Regions from separate parts of the Lentzea xerophila genome, predicted to be linked through region 3. Evidence: riboswitches for the same ligand, from Rfam matches in the RefSeq annotation. Region 3 holds a riboswitch; each other region holds the start of a gene.
What was found. A riboswitch is a leader RNA that binds a small molecule or an ion and turns the genes downstream of it on or off. The one in region 3 is predicted to bind cobalamin.
Positions count from the first base shown of each region.

Region 1: it holds a riboswitch for cobalamin, as region 3 does, so the genes downstream of both, ACRSBM_RS04975 (putative cobaltochelatase) here and ACRSBM_RS04040 (FecCD family ABC transporter permease) in region 3, are expected to answer to the same signal.
Region 2: it holds a riboswitch for cobalamin, as region 3 does, so the genes downstream of both, cobN (cobaltochelatase subunit CobN) here and ACRSBM_RS04040 (FecCD family ABC transporter permease) in region 3, are expected to answer to the same signal.

Region 1 covers NZ_CP194934.1:1,000,121-1,002,379, forward strand. The annotation lists gene ACRSBM_RS04965 (hypothetical protein) at 1-53, shown strand, start outside; gene ACRSBM_RS04970 (threonine aldolase family protein) at 76-1,035, shown strand; cobalamin riboswitch at 1,138-1,289, shown strand; gene ACRSBM_RS04975 (putative cobaltochelatase) at 1,329-2,259, shown strand, end outside.
Region 2 covers NZ_CP194934.1:1,716,571-1,718,829, forward strand. The annotation lists gene ACRSBM_RS08490 (precorrin-8X methylmutase) at 1-18, opposite strand, end outside; gene ACRSBM_RS08495 (hypothetical protein) at 15-1,088, opposite strand; cobalamin riboswitch at 1,097-1,228, shown strand; gene cobN (cobaltochelatase subunit CobN) at 1,264-2,259, shown strand, end outside.
Region 3 covers NZ_CP194934.1:814,731-816,989, forward strand. The annotation lists gene ACRSBM_RS04030 (3-isopropylmalate dehydrogenase) at 1-539, shown strand, start outside; gene ACRSBM_RS04035 (YciI family protein) at 608-1,027, opposite strand; cobalamin riboswitch at 1,122-1,249, shown strand; gene ACRSBM_RS04040 (FecCD family ABC transporter permease) at 1,286-2,259, shown strand, end outside.

The sequences.
Region 1 (2,259 bases), 190 kb from region 3:
GGCTTCAGCTCCTGTCGTTCCGCGCGCCGAAGTCGGTGGCAGTGAGCCGCTGACCTGAGGTTTGATGCCGGGGTGATGAACCGCCGGCTGTCCGGAGTCCGCAAGAAGACGCTGCTGGAGTCGCTCGGCCCCGTGCCGGACGTCGACCCCGACCGCTACGGCGACGGCGGCCCGGTGGGTGCGCTGGAGACCCGCGTGGCCCAGCTGCTCGGCACCGAGGCAGCGCTGTTCGTGCCGACGGGAACCATGGCGCAGCAGATCGCTTTGCGCTGCTGGGCCGACCGCACCCACAACCCGATCGTCGCGATGCACCCGCAGGCGCACCCGCTCAACCACGAGGACGACGCGCTGACCGTGCTGTCCGGCCTCCGCCCGATCAGGGTGCGTGACTCCGAGGTCGCCACCTGCCCCGAGCCGTTCGGGACGCTGCTGCTGGAGGTGCCGGACCGCGAGGCCGGCTTCGTCCTGCCGGCCTGGGACGAGCTGGTCGCCACCGTCGACCTGGCCCGTGAGCGGGACGCGGTGGTGCACCTCGACGGCGCGCGGCTGTGGGAGAGCACCTACGGCCTGGGCAAGCCGCTCGAAGAGATCGCCGGCCTGTTCGACTCCGTCTACGTGTCGTTCTACAAGTCGCTGGAGGGCATCTCCGGTGCGGCGCTCGCCGGCACCCAGGACTTCGTCGACCAGGCACGCGTGTGGCGGCACCGGTACGGCGGCATGCTGTTCCAGCAGTGGCCGGCGGCGCTCTCCGCGGTGCACGGCCTGGACACCGTGCTGCCCCGGTTGGGCGCGTACGTCGAGCACGCCAAGGTGGTGGCCGACGCGATGGGCCTGCCCGAGCCGCACACCCACCAGTTCGCGCTGCACCTGCCCGGCGACCCGGCGAAGCTCACCGCGGCCAGCGGCGAGTTCCTCGGCACCTTCTGGCGGGACGGGATGCTCGCCAAGACCGAGATCACGGTCGCCGAGCCCGCGCTGGAGTGGACGGCGGACGAGGTGCGGGAGGCCTGGGCCCATTTTCTCGGCCTGCTCTGAACGCGCGAAACCCGGCCCACCCACCGTCCGGAAGGCTGCCGGGTCCACTTCACAGCGCTAGTGCGACTGCGCAGACCGCATTCCTGACGCGACGTCGCTCACCTGGCTGTTGGACGGGCGGGTGCGAAATGCGACGATGCGCGGAGCTGTGAGGGGAGCGCGAGGAAGCCGGTGCGAATCCGGCGCCGTCCCGCGACTGTGACCGGTCCGGAAAGAACCGGGAGTCAGGAACTCGTCCCCCTCTTCACCCACCGGCCACGGGCGTGGACACCCGAGGAAGGACTTCGCCGAGCATGTTCCCCTTTTCGGCTGTCGTCGGACATGACGACCTCCGGCTCGCCCTGCTGCTGAACGCCGTTCATCCCGGCATCGGCGGCGTACTCGTCCGAGGCGAGAAGGGGACCGCGAAGTCGACCATCGTGCGTGCCCTGGCCGCGCTCCTGCCTGAACTGGACGTCTCCGCGGGGTGCCGCTTCGGCTGCGTGCCCGGCAGCACGGACTGCCCCGACGCGCCGCACGAAGGTGGTGAACGGAGGCCGGCGAAGCTCGTCGAGCTGCCCGTCGGTGCCACCGAGGACCGGCTGGTCGGGTCGCTCGACCTCGAGAAGGCGCTGACCGAGGGCGTCCGGGCGTTCCAGCCGGGGTTGCTCGCCGCGGCGCACCGCGGCGTGCTCTACGTCGACGAGGTCAACCTGCTGCACGACCACCTGGTCGACCTGCTGCTCGACGCCGCCGCGATGGGACGGGCGCACGTCGAACGCGAGGGCGTGTCGGTCTCGCACCCATCGCAGTTCCTGCTGGTCGGCACCATGAACCCCGAGGAGGGCGAGCTCCGGCCGCAGCTGCTCGACCGGTTCGGGCTGACCGTGGCGGTGAAGGCGGCGCGGGACGTGGGCATCCGCACCGAGGTGATCAGGCGCCGGCTCGCGTACGAGGCCGACCCCGTGACGTTCGCGGCGAAGTGGGAGGAAGAGGACGTCAAGCTCCGGCAGCGGATCGCCGAGGCGAAGCGGAGGCTGCCCGGAGTGTCCCTTCCGGACGGTGAGCTGCGCCGGATCGCCGCCGTCTGCGCGGCTTTCGAGGTCGACGGCATGCGCGCGGACCTCGTCGTCGCCCGTGCCGCCACCGCCCATGCGGCGTGGCGGGGAGCGGACAGCGTCGCGGAGGCCGACGTCGAGACCGCGGTCCGGCTCGCCCTGCCGCACCGGCGCCGCCGCGACCCGT
Region 2 (2,259 bases), 900 kb from region 3:
CTTGATGTACTGCGTCACCTGTACTCCTCGTAGCCGTCGCCGGTCGCGACGAACTCGGTCACATCGCCGGCGGGACGACCGCAGCGGCGTGCACAGCCCGACCAATGAACCGCGCCGGGAGTGTCGGACCTGCTCCTTAGAATTGAAATTGGGGGTACCCGGCCCGGCGCGTGTGTGTGGTGTGTCGTATCGGCCCGTGCGTGCGCATCGACCCAAGCGTGCACATCGGCGCGTATGTCGGAGAGCGACTTCGCGCAGCCGGGGCGTCCGGTGCAGGCGCTGACGCCGTGCCACGGGGAGGCGGGGTCCGTGATCAGGCCGGCGACGTCGGTCCCGGCGGGCACGACGAGGCTGCGCCACGGCGTCAGCCGCAGAGGTACCCCGGCGAGCTGATGGGCGTCCAGGCGGCCGAGCGGCACACCCGGCGTCACCGGCGAAGGTGCGACGGGCGTCACAACCGGGGTGAACACCTCGTCAGCAGAGACGCCGAAGTAGTCGGTGATCTTTCGCACACCGCCGTCCACTTCGGACAGGCGCCAGGCGGATCCGCGCATCGACTGGAACAGCCGGGCGGCGGACACCACCGCGTCGACCGGATCGTGAACTCGGACACCTGTATCGGTACCGGCCAGCAGTAGCACGTCTCCGGCGAGGCCGAAGTCGCCGCCCAGACCGCTCACCGCGGCACCCACCGTGACCAGGAAACGCCCTGGTAGCGAGGCCAGCGCGGGGTCCGCGCACAGGGCGGAGTCCAGGGAGTCGACCAGCGCCTGGTTGTCGTCCAGCGGCGCGGCGATGATGTTGCGGATCCGCTCGTGCGACGCGGAGGGCAGCAGGCCGGCGGCACGTAACCGCGAGCCCAGCTCCACGCCGTCCGCGAGGCCTCTGATCTGGAGATTCGCCCGCGAGGTCAGCTCCACCGCGCCCGACCCCAGTTCGAGCGCGGCCAGTCGCACGACGTCCCACTGAGCAGCGGAAAGAGTGCCGCCCGGCACCCGGATGCGCGCCAGCCCGCCGTCGGCCGCGGCGTGCAGCTCGACGGCGCCGGGGCAGGCGTCCGGGTGACCCCGTTGAATTCCGGTGGGCATAGGTCGGACTGTAACCCGCCGGTTAGGGTGAGCCCGAACGACGAAGCGCAGGAGGAAGCCGGTGCGAATCCGGCGCGGTCCCGCCACTGTGACCAGCGGACGCTGGGAGTCAGGAACTCCGCTTCGCCAGTCACCCGCAACCTGGGGCGAGGACCCCAAGAGGGATGGAGCCCGCGTGATCCTGCTGCTGTCGACCTCCGACACCGACCTGCTGTCGGCGCGTGCGAGCGGTGCCGAGTACCGGCTCGCCAACCCCGCCCGGCTCACGGCCGACGACCTGCCCGAACTCATCCAGGACGTCGACCTCGTCCTCGTGCGCATCCTCGGCGGCCGCCGGATGTGGGAGGAAGGCCTCGACTGGCTGCTCGCCAGCGGGCTGCCGGTCGTCGTGCTCGGCGGCGAGCAGCAGCCGGACGCGGCGCTGATGGAGCTGTCGACGGTGCCGGGTGGTGTCTGCGCGGAGGCGCACCTCTACCTCGCGCACGGTGGCCCCGCGAACCTCGCCGAGCTGCACAAGTTCCTCTCCGACACGATCCTGCTGACCGGCCACGGGTTCGAGGCCCCCACCGCCACCCCGACGTGGGGTGTGCTCGAACGGGAGCCCGTCAAAGCCGAGGGTCCGACGGTCGCGGTGCTCTACTACCGCGCCCACCACGTGGCCGGGAACACGGCGTTCGTGCACGCGCTGTGCGACGCGATCGAGGCCAAGGGCGGCAGGCCGCTGCCGGTCTACTGCTCCTCGCTGCGCACCGCCGAGCCCGAGCTGCTCGACACCCTGCGCCAGGCCGACGCGCTGGTCGTGACGGTGCTGGCGGCCGGTGGCACGAACCCCGCCAAGGCGTCTGCCGGTGGCGACGACGACGCGTGGGACGTCGGTGCGCTGGCCGAGCTGGACGTGCCGATCCTGCAGGGCCTCTGCCTCACCTCCAGCCGTGAGTCGTGGGACTCCAACGACGACGGACTGTCTCCTTTGGACACCGCGACCCAGGTCGCGATCCCGGAGTTCGACGGCCGGATCATTACGGTTCCGTTCTCCTTCAAGGAGATCGATGAAGACGGCCTCACCGTCTACGTCGCCGATCCGGAACGGGCGCTGCGCGTCGCGGGCATCGCGGTCCGGCACGGGCGTCTCCGCCACATCCCCGTGGCAGACCGCAAGATCGTCGTCATG
Region 3 (2,259 bases):
CGGCCCGTCCGCGCCGGCACCTGACGCTGGTGCACAAGACGAACGTCCTCACGCACGCCGGCTCGTTGTGGTCGCGCGTCGTCGAGGAGGTCTCGTTGCAGCACCCGGACGTCACCGTGGCCTACCAGCACGTGGACGCGGCGACCATCCACCTGGTCACCGATCCGGGCCGCTACGACGTGATCGTGACGGACAACCTGTTCGGCGACATCCTGACCGACCTCGCCGCCGCCGTCACGGGCGGCATCGGCCTGGCCGCGTCGGGGAACATGGACGTGACCCGTCGCAACCCCTCGATGTTCGAGCCGGTGCACGGTTCGGCTCCGGACATCGCGGGCCAGGGCATCGCCGACCCGACGGCCGCCGTGCTGTCGGTCGCGTTGCTGCTCGACCACCTCGGTGAGCACGAGTCGGCGCGCCGGATCGAGGCCTCCGTGGCGTTCGACCTGGCGACCCGCGACCACCAGTCGCCGGGCGCGACCTACGCGATCGGTGACAGGCTCGCGGCTCTCGTGTCGTCGAACGTGCGCACGGGCTGAGTTTCTCTGCCAGACGTTTTGAAGCCCGGCCGGAAGATCCCGGCCGGGCTTCGGCGTTCCGGCGCCGATCAGAGCTGGCCGGTGGCCTCACGCCACGCGCGCTCCTTCTGGATCCACTCGTTGTCCTGCGGGAACTCGTCGATCGTCGGCACCCGGCGGATCTCGGTCTTGAAGCCGGGACCGGTCATCGGGGCACGCTTGGCCCACTCCACCGCCTCCTCGATCGAGGCGACGTTGATGATGTAGAAGCCGTTGAACAGCTCCTTGGTCTCGCCGTACGGCCCGTCCGTGACGACCGGGGGCTCGGAGGCGAAGTCGACGATGACGCCCTCGGACGGGTCCGCGAGGCCCTCGGCGGCCAGTAGCACGCCGGCGCGGATCATCTCCTCGTTGTACCGGCCGACCGTCTCCAGCATCTTGTCGAAGTCGAACTCGCCCATGTTCGCGAAGGCCTCGTCGGTGGCGCGCCAGATCATCATGAACTTCACGGTGTGTCTCCCTGTTCTCGTCCTGCTCGCTGACACCCACAGGTCGAACGGGCCGCACACCGGATCGACATCACACCCAGAAGATTTTCGGATTTTCTGTTTTCGCAGGTAGGGTCACCGAAGTCGTGCGTGGGGGAAGTCCGGTCGAAGTCCGGCGCTGACCCGCAACGGTAGGTCCCCGACCAGGGACGAGCCCGAACACCCGCTCACGGTGGACCGAGGAACCAACTCCTGCCGTGGACTGCGGGAAGGGCATCAGTGATCTTCAGGATCAGCGCGCTCGTCGGCGTGCTCGCCGTGAGCATCGTCGCGGGCGTCGCGCTCGGCCCCGTCTCCGTTCCGTTCGACGTCACCGTCGAACTGCTCTGGGAGGCGATCACCGGCGGCACGGTTCCCGCCGGCCTCGCCGGGCAGTACCACATCGTCTGGGACATCCGGCTGCCCCGAGTCCTGCTGGCCGCCGTCGTCGGCGCGGGGCTCAGCGCCGTCGGCGTGGCGATCCAGGCGATGGTCCGCAACGCACTGGCCGACCCGTACGTCCTCGGCATCTCGTCGGGCGCGAGCGTCGGCGCGACGGCCGTGGCGACGCTGGGCATCCTGTCCGAGCTCGGCGTCTTCGCGCTCTCGACCGGTGCCTTCCTGACCGGCCTCGGTGCCACCGCGCTGGTCTACATCACCGCGCGGACGAGCCGGGGGCTGACTCCGTTGCGGCTGGTGCTCACCGGGACGGCGCTGGCGTACGGGTTCTCGGCCGTGGCGATGCTGCTGGTGTTCCAGGCACCGCGCGGTGAGGCGGCGCGGGCGGCGATGTTCTGGTTGCTCGGCAGCCTCGGCGGGGCGAACTGGCAGTCGTTGCCCGTCGCCACCGTCGTGACCGCGGCCGGCATCGTCTACCTGACCACCAGGGCGCGTCAGCTCAACGCGATGGCGATGGGCGACGAGACCGCGACGACCCTCGGCGTGGCGGTCAACCGGTTCCGCACGCACCTGTTCATCGTCACCGCGGCCATGACCGGCGTGCTGGTGGCGGTCAGCGGCGCCGTCGGCTTCGTCGGGCTGATGCTGCCGCACCTCACACGCATGGTCGTGGGTGCCGACCACCGCAAGGTCCTCGCCCTGGCACCGCTCGCCGGCGCTTCGTTCCTCGTCTGGGTGGACGTGGCCGCGCGGATGCTCGCCGCACCGGAAGAGCTGCCGCTCGGCGTCATCACGGCCGCGCTCGGCGTGCCGTG